DNA from 2 places in the Pseudomonas sp. A genome. Region 1 is predicted to be linked to the other one. Evidence: predicted binding sites of a transcription regulator. Region 1 holds the regulator's gene; the other holds the start of a gene.
What was found. Region 1 encodes FliA, which starts transcription of late flagellar genes. Its sites were predicted from a motif close to CTAAAGTTTNNNNNNNNNNNGCCGNTAA; they were not measured.

Region 1 (8,209 bases):
CGACTTCAGGAGGCCGAGCGGAGTTCTTGCGTAGTGGGGCGACGGCCATGGATGGCCGTCGAGCGCTGCGGCCCAGGATGGGCCGTACAGCGCGGTACCCACGGGAGCAAGAACGGAGCGAGGGAACCCCGGAGCGAAGCGTAGGGGCCGGATGAATGGAAGTCAGCGGTTTTTGCCTACTTTTGCCCAAGAGCAAAAGTAGGTCGCCGTAAAGGCGAAAAGGTGCCTATGCGTCACCATCGCCAATGAATGCGCATAAAAAAATCAAAACAGTAATCCCCGAACCCCCGAAAACCCCCACCCCCAGAAAAGTTGGAAAGCTTCTTGCAAAGGCAGCGCCAGCCGCCACACAGGCGTCAAAGTTTTGCTTGAAGAGGAATAGCGGTGGATCGCACTCAGTTAATCAGCAACGCCCGCAACAACCTGGCCGGTCTCGGCCGGGGCAACCTCGGCGTGCCGCTGCTCCTGCTGGTGATGCTGGCAATGATGATGTTGCCGATCCCGCCGTTCCTGCTTGACGTGTTCTTCACCTTCAACATCGCCCTGTCGATCGTGGTCCTGCTGGTCTGCGTCTACGCCCTGCGTCCCCTGGACTTCGCCGCGTTTCCCACCATCCTGCTGGTGGCAACGCTGCTGCGCCTGGCGCTGAACGTGGCCTCCACCCGCGTGGTCATGCTTCATGGCCAGGAGGGCCATGGCGCCGCGGGCAAGGTGATCCAGGCCTTCGGTGAAGTGGTGATCGGCGGCAACTACGTCGTCGGTGCGGTGGTGTTCGCCATCCTCATGATCATCAACTTCGTCGTGGTGACCAAGGGCGCCGGGCGTATCTCCGAGGTGAGCGCGCGCTTCACCCTCGACGCCATGCCCGGCAAGCAGATGGCCATCGACGCCGACCTCAACGCCGGCCTGATCGACCAGGCCCAGGCCAAGTCGCGCCGCGCCGAGGTCGCCCAGGAGGCCGAGTTCTACGGCTCCATGGACGGTGCCAGCAAGTTCGTCCGCGGTGACGCCATCGCCGGCCTGCTGATCCTGTTCATCAACCTCATCGGTGGCATGCTGATCGGCATGCTGCAGCACGGCATGACCTTCGGCGACGCCGGCAAGGTCTACGCCCTGCTGACCATCGGTGACGGATTGGTGGCGCAATTGCCATCGCTGCTGCTGTCCACCGCCGCTGCGATTATGGTTACCCGGGCCTCGGGGTCCGAGGACATGGGCAAGCTGATCAACCGGCAGATGTTCGATTCGCCCAAGGCCCTGGCGGTCTCCGGTGCGTTGATGATCGTCATGGGCCTGGTGCCCGGCATGCCGCACATCGCCTTCCTCGGCCTGGGCGGGTTGGCTTGCGGTGGCGCCTACCTGGTATGGAAGAAACAGCAGAAGGCCAAGCTCGTGGCTGAGCAGGAGGTCCAGCGTCAGCAGGACCTGCTGCCTTCACCGCAGCGCGCCATGGACACCAAGGAGCTGGGCTGGGACGACGTCTCGCCCATCGACATGATCGGCCTGGAGGTCGGCTATCGCCTGATTCCGCTGGTGGACCGCAACCAGGGTGGCCAGTTGCTGGCGCGGATCAAGGGCGTGCGCAAGAAGCTCTCCCAGGACCTGGGCTTCCTCATGCCGACCGTGCACATTCGCGACAACCTCGACCTGCAGCCCAGCGCCTACCGCCTGACGCTGATGGGGGTGATCCTGGCCGAGGCCGAGATCTACCCGGATCGGGAGCTGGCGATCAACCCGGGCCAGGTGTTCGGCTCGGTCAATGGTATCGCCTCGCGGGATCCGGCCTTCGGCCTGGAAGCCGTGTGGATCGATGTCGGCCAGCGCGCCCAGGCGCAATCGCTGGGCTATACGGTGGTGGACGCCAGCACCGTGGTCGCCACCCACCTCAACCAGATCCTGCAGAAGCACTGCCATGAGCTGATCGGGCACGAGGAGGTGGTGCAATTGCTGCAGGTGCTGGCCAAGGTCTCGCCGAAGCTGGCCGAGGAGGTGGTGCCGGGTGTCATTTCCTTGTCGGGTCTGCTCAAGGTCCTGCAGGCGCTGCTCGCCGAGCAGGTACCAGTGCGTGACATCCGCAGCATTGCCGAAGCCATCGCCAACAACGCGGCGAAGAGTCAAGATACCGCCGCGCTGGTGGCGCTGGTGCGCGTCGGTTTGTCCCGCGCCATCGTGCAAAGCATTGTCGGCGTTGAGTCCGAGCTGCCTGTGATTACCTTGGAACCAAGGTTGGAACAGATCTTGCTCAATAGTTTGCAAAGGGCCGGGCAGGGTCAGGAAGATGGTGTTCTTCTTGAGCCGAGCATGGCCGAGAAGCTTCAGCGTTCGCTGATCGAGGCGGCCCAGCGTCAGGAAATGCAGGGTCAGCCGGCCATCCTCCTGGTCGCCGGCCCGATCCGCGCCATGCTGTCGCGCTTCGGTCGCCTGGCTGTACCGAATTTGCATGTTTTGGCGTATCAGGAAATACCTGACAACAAGCAAGTCACCATTGTTGCCACCGTGGGCCCCAACGGCTGAGGTAGTGGGTTATGCAAGTTAAGCGTTTTTTCGCCGCCGATATGCGTCAGGCCATGAAGCTGGTCCGGGATGAGCTCGGCTCCGACGCCGCCATCATCGGCAACCGCCGCATCGCTGGCGGTGTCGAACTGACGGCCGCGCTGGACTACAAGCTGTCCGCCCTGGCCCCACGCGTGCCCAATGCGGAGCTCGAGGACGAGTTGCGCAAGACGCAGTCGCGCATCGTCACCGCCCAGGCCGAATTGACCGGGCGCGGTGATGCCGTCGAAGGCGGCAACCGGCAATTGTTTGCCGGCCAGTCGCTGACTGCGTCCGAGCCGTTGATCGAACCGCATGTCGATGAGCCGGCGGTAGCCGTTGCGCCTGCTGCGGCCCCCGTCGATCCGCGTCTGTTCGATGCCATGCGCTCCGAGCTGACCGGCCTGCGCGAGCTGCTGGAAGTCCAGCTCGGTTCGCTCGCCTGGAGCCAGCTGCAGGGCAGCAAGCCACAGCAGGCCAACCTCTGGCGCCGTCTGCAGCGCCTCGGCCTGTCCGGTGGCCTGGCCCGCGAGTTGCTCGACCTCACTGCCGAAATCGAAGACCCACGTCATGCCTGGCGCATGGTCCTGGCACACCTGGCGCGGATGATCGAAGTGCCCGAGATCGAACCGATCGAGGAGGGCGGGGTCATCGCCATGGTCGGCCCGGCCGGCATGGGCAAGACCACCACCCTGGCCAAGCTGGCCGCCCGCTACGTGCTCAAGTACGGCGCGAACAACCTGGCGCTGGTCAGCATGGACAGCTTCCGCATCGGCGCCCAGGAGCAGCTCAAGACCCTGGGGCGCATCCTCAACGTGCCGGTCACCTATGTCGACCCGGGCGAGTCGCTGGCCCAGGCGCTGGAACCACTGCTGCGCAAGCGCGTGGTGCTGATCGACACCGCCGGCCTGCAGGCCAGCGACCCGGCGCTGCGCATGCAGCTCGAGACCCTGGCCGGGCGCGGCATCGCCGCCAAGAATTACCTGGTGCTGGCAACCACCAGCCAGAAGCAGGTGCTCACCGCCGCCTACCACAGCTACAAGCGCTGCGGCCTGGCCGGTTGCATCCTGACCAAGCTCGATGAAACGGCATGCCTCGGCGAAGTGCTGAGCCTTGCCATCAGTCATGAACTGCCGGTGGCCTATCTGACCGATGGGCCGCGCATTCCTGACGACCTGCAACTGCCGCGCAAGCACCAGCTGGTGAGTCGCGCGGTCAGCGTGCAGTTGCAGGACGAGCCCAGCGACGAGGCCATGGCCGACATGTTCGCTGATCTCTACCACAACCCTGGCAAGCGTGCGGGTTGAGGGTGAATACTGTGCAAAGTACCTACATCATGGGGTTGCCCGGCCGGACCGTGGCCTTGAACGTTCAGCCCCTCATGTGGCCTGGGTCCAAGCGAGACAAGGTAAAGAACAGACATGGGTAGCATGCATCCCGTACAGGTGATCGCCGTGACCGGTGGCAAAGGTGGCGTCGGCAAGACTAACGTTTCAGTGAACCTGTCCCTGGCGCTGGCCGAACTCGGCCGCCGGGTCATGTTGCTGGACGCCGACCTGGGCCTGGCCAATGTCGACGTTCTGCTGGGGCTCACGCCCAAGCGCACCCTGGCCGACGTCATCGAAGGCCGCTGCGAGCTGCGCGATGTGCTGCTGCAGGGCCCCGGCGGCGTGCGCATCGTCCCGGCGGCGTCCGGCACCCAGAGCATGGTGCACCTGGCGCCCGCCCAGCACGCTGGCCTGATCCAGGCCTTCAGCGAGATCGGCGACAACCTCGACGTGCTGGTGATCGACACCGCTGCGGGTATTGGTGACTCGGTGGTCAGCTTTGTCCGCGCGGCCCAGGAAGTGTTGCTGGTGGTGTGTGACGAGCCCACCTCGATCACCGACGCCTACGCCCTGATCAAGCTGCTCAACCGCGACTACGGGATGAATCGGTTCCGCGTGCTGGCCAACATGGCCCAGAGCCCGCAGGAAGGGCGCAACCTGTTCGCCAAGTTGACCAAGGTCACCGACCGCTTCCTCGACGTCGCCCTACAATACGTCGGCGCCGTGCCGTACGACGAGTGTGTGCGCAAGGCCGTGCAGAAGCAGCGGGCGGTCTACGAGGCCTTCCCGCGCTCCAAGTGCGCGCTGGCGTTCAAGGCCATCGCGCAGAAGGTCGACAGCTGGCCGTTGCCTGCCAACCCGCGCGGGCACCTGGAATTCTTCGTCGAGCGCCTGGTGCAGCCCACCAGTGCAGGGCCAGTGTTATGAACGCGAGTGGTTTCAAGATGTACAGCAAGGCCGCCAAGGACGCTCAGTACGAGCTGATCGAACGCTACGCGCCACTGGTCAAGCGTATCGCCTACCACCTGCTGGCGCGCCTGCCAGCCAACGTCCAGGTCGAGGACCTGATCCAGGCCGGGATGATCGGCCTGCTGGAAGTGGCCAACAAATACGATGCCAGCAAGGGCGCCAGTTTCGAGACCTATGCCGGTATCCGCATCCGCGGCGCCATGCTCGACGAGGTGCGCAAGGGTGACTGGGCGCCACGCTCGGTGCACCGCAACACGCGCATGGTCAGCGACGCGATTCGCTGCGTTGAAGCAAAGACGGGGCGCGACGCTAAAGATCACGAGGTTGCTGCCGAACTCCAATTGAGTCTCGATGATTACTACGGGATTTTGAACGACACCCTGGGCAGTCGCCTGTTCAGTTTCGACGACCTGCTGCAGGACGGCGAACACGAGGGGCTGCACGAGGATGGCGCCAGCAACCAGCTGGAGCCGGCGCGGGACCTGGAGGACGAGCGCTTCCAGGCCGCATTGGCCGAGGCGATCGCCAACCTGCCGGAACGCGAGCGCCTGGTGCTGGCGCTGTACTACGACGAAGAGCTGAACCTCAAGGAAATTGGTGAGGTGCTGGGGGTCAGCGAATCGCGTGTCAGCCAGTTGCACAGCCAGTGCGCGGCACGTCTGCGCAGTCGCCTGGGTGAATGGCGGGCGCGTTGAGCCAAGGTTCGATGCAGTCGTTTTTTTGTGGTGCCGAATTGATTGAGTGCGCGCTCGGCGCCGAGCGCGTTTAAGACTGCTTGGAGGTCTAATTGAACAAAGACATGAAAATCCTCATCGTTGACGACTTCTCGACGATGCGGCGGATCATCAAGAACCTGTTGCGTGATCTGGGTTTCACCAACGTCAAGGAAGCCGATGACGGCAACACGGCACTGCCGATGCTCACCAGTGAGCACTTTGACTTCCTGGTAACCGACTGGAACATGCCGGGCATGACCGGTATCGACCTGCTGCGCGCGGTCCGTGCCGACGAGCGCCTCAAGCACCTGCCGGTGTTGATGGTCACCGCCGAAGCCAAGCGCGAGCAGATCATCGAAGCTGCCCAGGCCGGCGTAAACGGCTATGTGGTCAAGCCTTTCACCGCCCTGGCGCTGAAAGAAAAGATCGAGAAGATCTTCGAACGCGTCAACGGCTGAGTCACGTCTGGGGGGCGCAATGGAGTCAACCAACAACTCTTTGGGTGAGTTTGAATCAACCCTGAAGAAGCATGCCCAGGAGCTGGTCGAGAGCCTCGAGCGCGGCCGGTTCGGTGATGCGGTGCAGCTGATCCACCAACTGAACCAGACCCGCGACCGCGGGCTGTACCAGGAGGTCGGCAAGCTCACCCGTGAACTGCACAGTGCAATCGTCAACTTCCAGATCGACCCGTCCATGCCGCAGGCCGAGGAAGTGTCGCAGATTACCGACGCCGCCGAACGCCTCTCCTACGTGGTTCGCCTCACCGAAGGTGCGGCCAACCGCACCATGGACCTGGCGGAGGCGTGCACCCCGGTGCTCAACGACCTCGCCGCCGAGGCCCAGAGCCTGTCCGCCGACTGGCAGCGCTTCATGCGCCGCGAGGTGGCAGCGCCGGAATTCCGTGAGCTGGTCAAGCGTGTGGACAGTTTCCTGGCGCACAGCGCCGAAGGTAACCAGAAGGTCGCCGGCCATCTCAACGATATCGTCCTGGCCCAGGATTATCAGGATCTCACCGGCCAGGTGATCAAACGGGTGACCGCGCTGGTCACCGAAGTCGAAAGCAATCTGCTCAAGCTCGTGCTGATGGCAAGCCAGGTCGACCGCTTTGCCGGGATCGAACATGACCACCAGCAGCTGCGCGCTGAAAAAGATCAAGAAAAACATCCGACTCGGGGTGAAGGTCCGCAGATTCATGCCGATAAGCGTGAAGACGTCGTGTCCAGCCAGGACGATGTCGACGATCTGTTGTCCAGCCTGGGTTTTTAAGGAGCACGTTTAATGAGCTTCGGCGCCGATGAAGAAATCCTTCAGGATTTCCTGGTAGAAGCCGGCGAAATCCTCGAGCAACTGTCCGAGCAATTGGTCGAGCTGGAAAGCCGGCCCGATGATGCGGACCTGCTCAACGCGATTTTCCGCGGTTTCCACACTGTAAAAGGGGGCGCCGGCTTCCTTCAGCTCAATGAGTTGGTGGAGTGCTGCCACATTGCCGAGAACGTGTTCGACATTCTGCGCAAAGGTGAGCGCCGGGTTGACGCGGAACTGATGGACGTGGTGCTCGAGGCCCTCGACACGGTCAACAGCATGTTCGGCCAGGTGCGCGAACGTACCGATGTCACGCCGGCCACGCCGGAGCTGCTGGCGGCGCTGTCGCGCCTGGCCGAGCCCGGTGGCGCCGAAGCGCCGGCCCCGGTGGTCGAAGCCGCGCCCGTGGTTGAAGCTGCGGCTGCCGAGCCCGACATCACCGATACCGAGTTCGAGCAGCTGCTCGACTCGCTCGATGCGGTCAAGGCCGAAGCTCAGGCTCATGAGCAACTGCAGGGTGAAGAAATCAGCGGCGGCGGTGACGAGATCACCGACGCCGAGTTCGAGTCGCTGCTTGACCAGCTGCACGGCAAGGGCCAGTTCTCGGCCGATGCCGCCGTCAGCGCGCCTGCGGCAGCCGCCCCGGCCAGCGATGAGATCACCGACGACGAGTTCGAATCGCTGCTCGACCAGTTGCACGGCAAAGGCACCTTCGCCGTCGACGCACTGCCAGGCGCCGCCGCGCCAGCGGCCAGCGCCGCATCCGCTGCGGGCGACGAGAGCATCAGCGAACACGAATTCGAGGCGCTGCTCGACCAGTTGCACGGCAAGGGCAAGTTCTCCGGTGACGCAGTCACCGCCGAAGCGCCTGCCGCTGCCGTTGCCGCACCTGTCGCGGCCAAGGCCGAGGTCAAGCCAGTTGCCAAGCCGGCACCGGCCGCCGCGCCCGCCGCAGCTCCGGCTGCCGCCGCCAAGCCTGCCGCACCGGCCCGCGCTCCGGCGCCTGCCGCCGAGAAGCACGGCGCCAGCGAGGCGGAAACCACCGTGCGGGTCGATACCGCGCGCCTGGACGAGATCATGAACATGGTCGGCGAACTGGTGCTGGTGCGTAACCGCCTGGTGCGCCTGGGGCTCAACAGCGGCGACGAGGCCATGTCCAAGGCCGTGTCCAACCTCGACGTGGTCACCGCCGACCTGCAGACCGCGGTCATGAAGACCCGCATGCAGCCGATCAAGAAAGTCTTCGGCCGCTTCCCGCGCCTGGTCCGCGACCTGGCCCGCCAGCTCAAGAAAGAGATCAACCTCGAGCTGGTCGGTGAAGAGACCGACCTCGACAAGAACCTGGTCGAGGCCCTGGCCGAC
Region 2 (8,209 bases), 2.3 Mb from region 1:
TCGACCCTGGGGCTGGATGGCGTGCTGTACCTGCTGGGCGTGCGCGATCGCGAAGCGCGCGGTTGATCTTGAGCCGGGGCCGCGTTGCGGCCCTTTCGCGGCACAAGGCCGCTCCTACAGAGAGCCGCAATACCCTGTAGGAGCGGCCTTGTGCCGCGAAGGGCTGCAACGCAGCCCCAATAAAAAGGCCCTGCATGATTTGCATCATGCAGGGCCTTTTGCTTACCGGATGATCAGGCCTGGTTCGGCTGCGCCAGCAGCTCACCCATGCGCACTGCAGAACCCGCACCCAGACTCTCGGCCCACTTCACCTGCTCCGGCCCGAACAGCACGATGGCGGTGGAGCCCAGCTTGAAGCGGCCCAGTTCGGCACCTTTTTCCAGATGGATCGGCGCACGGCTGGCTTCGTCGTAGCGGAAGGTCTTCAGCTCGCGCTTCGGCGGCGTGACCAGGCCGGCCCAGACGGTTTCGATCGAGGCGACGATCATCGCGCCGACCAGCACCACGGCCATCGGCCCGCGCTCGGTATCGAACAGGCAGACCACGCGCTCGTTGCGGGCGAACAGCTCTGGCACGTTTTCCGCGGTGGTCTGGTTGACCGAGAACAGCCGGCCCGGCACATAGACCATCTCGCGCAGGGTGCCGGCCAGCGGCATGTGCACGCGGTGGTAGTCCTTGGGCGACAGGTAGATGGTGGCGAATTCGCCGCCCATGAACGGTGCGGCCAGGGCCGGATCGCCGCCCAGCAGCTCCAGGGCGCTGTAGCCGTGGCCCTTGGCCTGGAAGATGCGGCCGTGCTCGATCGGGCCGAGCTGGCTGACGGCACCATCGGCTGGGCAGAGGATCGCGCCGGGGGTTTCGTCCAGCGGGCGGGCACCGGGCTTGAGGGCGCGGGTGAAGAAGGCGTTGAAGTGCTCGTAGGCGCTGAGGTCTTCGACCAGTGCCTCGGACATGTTCACCTGGTAGCGCTTGGCGAACCAGGCGGTGAAGGCGTTCTTGAACCAGCGCGCGCGGCACTCGGCGACGCAGCCGGCCAGCCGCGACAGCAGGTGGTGCGGCAGCAGGTACTGGCTGATGATGAACAGACGGGATTTCATGCAGGTTCCTTAGACTTCTACAGGCGTGTCCGGGTGGTTGCCCCATTCGCTCCACGAGCCGGCGTAGGCCTTGACGCGTGGATAGCCGAGGGACTTGGCCACCAGGTAGGTGAATCCGGAGCGGCGGTGGGTCTGGCAGTGAGTGATCACTTCCTTGTCCGGAGTGATGCCCCGTTCCTTCAGGGTTTTGGCAATGTCCTTGCGGATGCGCAGGTGATCGTTGAGATCCATGCCCTCGGTCCACTCGAGGTTGATCGCGCCGGGAATGTGCCCGCCCTTGGCGGCCAGTACCTTCTCGCCGCTGAATTCCTGTGGGCCACGGGCATCCCAGATGACCAGGTCATCAGCGCCCAGGCGACTTTGCAGGTATTCACGGGTGGCGGTCGGTTCGCCGTGCAATTGCAGGCGCACAGATGTACCGGCCGCTGCCGGCACCTCGGTGGTGAGCTTGTCGGCGGGCCAGGCCTGAATGCCACCGTTGAGATAGTGGTAGTGCTCATGGCCGATCACGTCGAGCAGCCAGATGAAGCGGCCGGCCCAGCCGCCACCTTCATCGTCGTAGACCACATAGACGGCGTCGTTGCGATGACCGAGCTCGCTGAACAGCCTTTCCAGGTCCGCCAGTGCCGGCACCAGCCCGGGGGCCGGGGGTTGGCCGAGCTGGGTGCGCTTGCCCTCGACGAAGCGGGCGCCGGGGATATGGCCGCTGACATAGCGGTTGGCGCTGCTCAGGTCGATCAGGATCAGCTCGGGCGAATCCAGGCGCGGCAGCAGATCCTCGGCTTCGATCACCAGGGGCAGGCCGGAAAAGTCAGTCATCCACGTTCTCCAGGGTGGAAAGAGGGGCGATTGTAGCGCAAGGGTCAGGCATTGCGGGTGGCAAACACGGCGAGGGCGCGTTCAACGCATTGCGCGGTCTTGCCGAACGCCTGCACGCTGACATCGGCCAGTGGCTTGCCGTCCTGGTCGGCCACCGCCAGCATCAGCACCTGGTCGCCCACCGCCAGCGAGCGCAGCAACAGGTGCTCGCCGCGAAAGAAGGCGCGTAGCGGTGCCGGCAGCAGGGCGCTGAACTGGCCATGGTTGTCGGGCGTCAGGCGCAGTTGGCCGGCTTTTGCCATCAACTTTTGCAACAATTTGTTCTGCGCGACGGGCAACGCCATGGCGGCGGCCTCTTGCGGCAGGCCGGCGGTCTGCTGCACGCGCAGATAGTCGGTGGCCTTGTCCAGGCTCAGCAGCATGATGCGCTGCATGCCACAGGCCAGCAGGGCGTCGCGGGCCTGGGTGGCCAGGTGCACGGCGTTGCTGAACGGGCTGGGCTGGGCCAGCAGTTCCTGGCACAGCGCACGCCAACGGCCGAGGTCCTCGGTGCTGGGCGGTGGCGGCGTGAGCATGTCCGGGTGCGGCCGGCGCTGGTGCCAGGGCCAGATCAGCGCCTCGGCCGGGTGGAAAAGCGCATGCCGGGCGTGATGGCGGGCACTGGCCGCAGCCTGTTGGTGGACCTGCTGCTGGACATCGTCCAGGGTGGTCTGCAGGTACAGCGCGGTGAGCAGCTGCCAGCGCAGCAGGTGCGGGTTGTCCCAGCCGACCTGGGCCGCCAGGGCCAGGCCGTTGGCCAGCAGCACGGTGTTGGGCGGCTGGTTGAACCAGCGGCGCAGGGCCGGTTCGTCGTCCAGGCGCTGCTGCTGGACCAGCGGGTCCTGCTCGCGGGCGATGTTCAGCACCTGGGCGAGCTGCTCGCGTTCTTCGAGCAGCAGGCGGTAGCCCTGGATGACCCATTCGGGCAGGCGCCAGTGTTCGGCCAGGCTTCGGCACAGCTGCATCAGGCGCACCCCGAACAGCTCCCGCTCGACCACGGCAGCGTCCTCGCCCTTGTGAATCACCCGCAGTTCCCAGGTGTCGAGCAGCTTGGGGTAGGCCAGGGCCAGGGGCCACAGCGGCGAGAGGAACAGCAGGCTGCCCCAGTGGATCTCCTGCCACAGCCGTGCCAGGCGGCTGGCGAACAGGCCATTGGCCTGCTGGGTGGCATGCTGGCTGATCAGCAGGAACTGGCGCAGTACCGGTGGAATGTCGTCGCCGGGCACCGCTGGCAAGCGTGCCAGCAGTTGGCTGATACGGGCCAGGCCCAGGCGGTTGAGGGCAATTTCCAGACTTTCAGCTGGCTCGGCCTGGCTGGCATTGGCCGAATGGTTGGCCTCGCGCATCACGCACAGCACCAGCGCGGGGCTGTCCTGCATCAGTTCGGCTATGTCGCGCAGGGAGCGGCGACTGTCGTTGATGGCCTGCAGAACGCGGTCATGGCTCTCTTTCGGGACCGGCACGCGGACCCCGTCGAGCAGCTTTATCCAGCCCTCCAGGCTCGTCGGGACCTGAGTTGGCACCTTGGTTTCAATTGGCATATTGACATCAGTCCGAACTGGCTTTTCGCAATGAGTGGCTATAGTCTGGCGCAGTTCTGCCGATAAGTAGAAGAAGAGTTTTCAAGCTTCCGTTCCCTACCCTGACCACGACAGCAAGTGCTTCCAACTTATGGCTAAAATTATCGGCATCATCGTCGTATTCGCGAGCGTGCTCGGCGGCTACGTGCTTTCCCACGGCAAGATCGCGGCACTGATCCAGCCGTTCGAAGTGCTGATCATCGGCGGCGCGGCCTTTGGTGCGTTCCTCCAGGCCAACCCTGGTTACATGACCATGCATGTAATCAAGAAGTCGCTGAAGATGTTCGGCACCCGCTTCACCCACACCTTCTACCTCGAGGTGCTGGGCCTGGTGTACGAGATCCTCAACAAGAGCCGTCGTGAAGGCATGATGGCGATCGAGGGTGACATCGAGGACGCCGCAGCCAGCCCGATCTTTGCCAAGTACCCGGCAGTGCTGGGTGATGAGCGCATGACGGCGTTCATCTGCGATTACCTGCGGATCATGTCCACCGGCAACATGGCGCCCCATGAGCTCGAAGGCCTGTTCGACATGGAGCTGCTGAGCCTGAAGGAAGAGCTGGAGCACCCGTCCCACGCAGTCAACGGGATTGCCGACGGCATGCCTGGTTTCGGTATCGTCGCGGCGGTACTGGGTATCGTGGTGACCATGGCCTCGCTGGGTGACGGCGACCAGAAGTCCATCGGCCTGCACGTGGGCGCGGCGCTGGTCGGTACCTTCTTCGGTATTCTCGCCGCCTACGGCTTCTTCGGCCCGCTGGCCAACGCCCTGCGCCACGATGCGAAAGAGGAACTGAACGTCTACGAGGCGATCAAGGCCTCGCTGGTGGCCTCGGCCTCCGGCATGCCGCCGTCGCTGGCGGTCGAGTTCGGTCGCAAGGTGCTGTACCCGGCGCACCGCCCGAGCTTTGCCGAGCTGGAACAAGCAGTACGCGGTCGCTAAGCCATGGAGAACAATCAGCCCATCATCGTCAAGCGCGTCAAGCGCTTTGGCGACGGCCATCACGGCGGCGCCTGGAAAATCGCCTTCGCCGACTTCGCCACGGCGATGATGGCGTTCTTCCTGGTGCTCTGGCTGCTGTCGACGGCCACGCCCGAGCAGAAGATCGCCATCGCCGGTTACTTCAAGGATCCGATTGGCTTCTCCGAGAGCGGCACGCCCTACATCATTGACCTGGGCGGCTCGCCGCAACTGGCGCCGGAAAAGACCATCAACCCGGAAACCAAGTCGGAGCCGACGCCTGACACCAGCATCCAGCTGGACAAGGACCAGGTCGAGACCATGGCCGAGCAGGTCGAGCGCGAGCGCCTTGAGCTACTGCTGCAGGAGCTGCAGAACAAGGTCGAGGAAAACCCGCAGTTGCAGAAGTTCAAGGACCAGATCCTGTTCGAGATCACCCAGGACGGCCTGCGCATCCAGATCATGGACGCCGAGAACCGGCCGATGTTCGACCTCGGCAGCGCGCGGTTGCAGCCGTATTTCGAGGACATCCTGCTGGCCATGGCCGACACCATCAAGGCGGTGCCGAACAAGATCAGCATCAGTGGCCACACCGACGCCAAGCCGTATTCCGGCACCGGCGACTTCGGCAACTGGGAACTGTCGGCCAACCGCGCCAACGCCGCGCGTCGTGCCCTGGTTGCTGGCGGCTATCCGGATGAGCAGGTGGCGCGGGTGGTCGGCTATGCCTCGTCGTCGCTGTTCGACCGGGCCAATCCGTTCAACCCGGTAAACCGCCGCATCGATATCATCGTCCTGACCAAGAAGGCCCAGCGCGATATCGAGGGTGAGCAGGGTGCGCCGGAGGCCACGCCACCGGCCACTGCAACACCGCCTGCGGACGCCGCACCCGGGGCCGCCGCGGCGCCGGGCGACGCGCCGATGCAGCCGCGCGAGCTGCGCCAGAAGCTGAACATCTTCGAGGATGGCGTGTTGAAGATGGACGAGGCCAAGGACCAGTAAATGACAGGGGCCGCATCGCGGCCCTTTTTCATTGCCAGCATCACGTTCAGCGTGGGAGTGGGCTTGCCCCGCGATGCGGTGTAGGGCACCGGCTTTTCCGGTGTCGGGCCAAGCCCTCTCTCATGGAACAAACCGTAACTCATTGATTTAGCTCGACCCTGTGGGAGCGGGTTTATCGGACCGCCGCACCGCCGCGAAGAATCCAGCGCGGTGTATGGCACCGGCTGCGCCGGTGTTCGCGGGTGAACCCGCTCCCACAGGGGACAGTTCCCTGCGCGATAACGTAGCCCGAAGGGCTGGGCGATCGCCCAAAAGCCTGCCCCGGCGCGCTCAGAAACCCCGCCTGATCTTGGCCTTGAGGTCTGCGTGGAAGAAATCCGCGTTGTCCCTGTCCGACAGGTTCCCGCGCCCGGTCATCGAGGCCATGGCGCGGCCAAAGGTCTGCTCGTCGTGGTAGGCCCGCACGAACAGCTCGATATGCTCCCGCTCGCGCATTGCCGGCCATCTGCCAAGGCACTCCGGCAGCTCGCCGGTACCTGCGTGATAGAAACTCACCCGGCGATTGGCCATGGCTGCAGCGCCCAGCAACCAGGCCGTCCACCAGTCGTCGACGGTGTGCTCGGACAGCACGCCGATCCAGTGGGTGGCATCGGCCATGTGCTGGCAGAAGCCGCCATGCAGGTCGTCCAGGGTCTGCCCTTCACTGTCGAAGGGCACCAGTTGGGTGGGAATGCCTTCGAGCAGCAGGCGTTCATTAAGGATGAAGGCATCGAGCCGCTCATCCCGGCGGTAACTGATGAAAACCGGCATCCTTGTTGCCCTCCCTGATCAATGCCGACGACAAGGCATGACCATCAGGGAAAGCAGGGATAGGGACAATAGGTGACCGCAAAACCGGAGCGGTCCTACCTGCTACGGTAAGATTTCCTACGATCTAGGCAGGCAAACCTGCCAATCAGTAGGTGTCTTCAGGCAGGCTGGCGATGATCGAACGGTAACTGTTCATCCGCTGCTGGGTGACGCTGCCGTCCTCCAGAGCCTTGAGCAGCGCGCAACCGGGCTCGCGATCATGTTTGCAGTCGCGAAAGCGACAGTGGCCGATCAGTTCGCGGAATTCGATAAAACCATCCTCGACATCATCGCGGCTGACGTGCATCAGGCCGAACTCGCGGATGCCCGGCGAGTCGATCAGGTCACCGCCGTTGGGGAAGTGGTACAGCCGTGCCGTGGTGGTGGTATGGGTACCCTGGCCGGACCACTCCGACAGGTCGCCAACGCGCGTGTCGGCGGCGGGCAGCAGGCTGTTGACCAGCGAGGATTTGCCCACGCCGGATTGGCCGACGAACACGCTGATATGGCCGTCGAGGGTCTCCTGCAGGCGCTGCATGCCATCGCCGTGGTGGGCCGAGACCTCCAGCAGCGGGTAGCCCAGGCCACGGTAGACCTCGAGCATCGCATGGAGGGTCGGACCGTTCTCGTCGTCGATCAGGTCGGCCTTGTTCAGCAGCAGCAGCGGGCGGATACCGGCATGCTCGGCGGCTACCAGGTAGCGGTCGATCAGGTTGGGGTGCGGCTCGGGCGCCGGGGCGAAGACGATGACGATCAGGTCGACGTTGGCCGCTACCGGCTTGAGCTGGCCGTGGTTGTTCGGTCGGCACAGCTCGGTGCTGCGCGGCATCTGCGCGACGATCACGCCGATCCCCTGGTTGCCGGCGCGCCAGACCACGCGGTCGCCGGTGACCAACGCCGGCAGGTTGGCCCGCAGGTGGCAGCGGAAGACCTGGCCGGCGGCCTCGCCGTCCTGGGCCTCGACCTCGACCTGCACGCCGAAGTGGGCGATCACCAGGCCAAGCTGCTCAGGCCCCAGGTCGCCACCTTCCAGCTCCTGCAGCACGTGCTGCTCGCGTTTGGCGGCGCGGGCGGCGCGCTCGCCCTGGATCTTTTCGATGCGCCAGTTCTGGCGGCGGTTGAGCTGGCGTTTGGCCATGAGGGTTCCGTGTCGGCGGGGCAGAAAGAAAACGGCGGGCAGTTTAGCACGGCGTGCCCACGAGCCGCCCTGCTAGGCTAATATGACGGGCTATTCGAGGAGCCTTTTCATGCAGAACCCACAGAACCTGATCTGGATCGATCTGGAGATGACCGGCCTGGATCCGGACAACGACGTCATCATCGAGATGGCCACCATCGTCACCGACAGCGAGCTGAACACCCTGGCCGAAGGCCCGGTGATTGCCATTCATCACAGCGATGAGGTGCTGGCGCGCATGGACGAGTGGAACACCCGCACCCACGGCGCCTCGGGCCTGACCCAGCGTGTGCGCGAGAGCAAGGTGAGCATGGCGCAGGCCGAGGCGCAGACCATCGCTTTCCTCGAGCAGTGGGTGCCGAAGGGCAAGTCGCCGATCTGTGGCAACAGCATCTGCCAGGACCGCCGTTTTCTCTATCGCCACATGCGTGAACTGGAAAACTACTTCCACTATCGCAACCTCGATGTCTCCACGCTCAAGGAGCTGGCCGCACGCTGGGCGCCGGATGTGCGCGACAGCTTCAAGAAGGGCAGCACCCACCTGGCGCTGGATGACATCCGCGAGTCGATCGGTGAGCTGCGCCACTATCGCGAGCACTTCATCAAGGTCTGACCTTGCCGTGCGCCGACGATCGTCGGCGCGCCCCCTTTTGGTGCCCCGCGCGACTGGGTAGACTGCGCGCCT

Region 2: the regulator FliA is predicted to act here: its motif matches at 3,535-3,562, upstream of motA (flagellar motor stator protein MotA).

Annotation. Positions count from the first base shown of each region.
Region 1 covers NZ_CM149873.1:4,921,184-4,929,392, reverse strand. Annotated here, with positions in the region: gene flhA (flagellar biosynthesis protein FlhA) at 385-2,514, shown strand; gene flhF (flagellar biosynthesis protein FlhF) at 2,526-3,839, shown strand; gene fleN (flagellar synthesis regulator FleN) at 3,954-4,787, shown strand; gene fliA (RNA polymerase sigma factor FliA) at 4,784-5,524, shown strand; gene AC0MAZ_RS21995 (chemotaxis response regulator CheY) at 5,629-6,003, shown strand; gene AC0MAZ_RS21990 (protein phosphatase CheZ) at 6,023-6,811, shown strand; gene AC0MAZ_RS21985 (chemotaxis protein CheA) at 6,824-8,209, shown strand, end outside.
Region 2 covers NZ_CM149873.1:1,385,444-1,393,652, forward strand. Annotated here, with positions in the region: gene serB (phosphoserine phosphatase SerB) at 1-66, shown strand, start outside; gene asd (archaetidylserine decarboxylase) at 234-1,097, opposite strand; gene AC0MAZ_RS06230 (rhodanese-like domain-containing protein) at 1,107-1,916, opposite strand; gene AC0MAZ_RS06235 (HDOD domain-containing protein) at 1,961-3,496, opposite strand; gene motA (flagellar motor stator protein MotA) at 3,627-4,478, shown strand; gene motB (flagellar motor protein MotB) at 4,482-5,498, shown strand; gene AC0MAZ_RS06250 (molecular chaperone Tir) at 5,829-6,308, opposite strand; gene rsgA (small ribosomal subunit biogenesis GTPase RsgA) at 6,454-7,485, opposite strand; gene orn (oligoribonuclease) at 7,595-8,137, shown strand.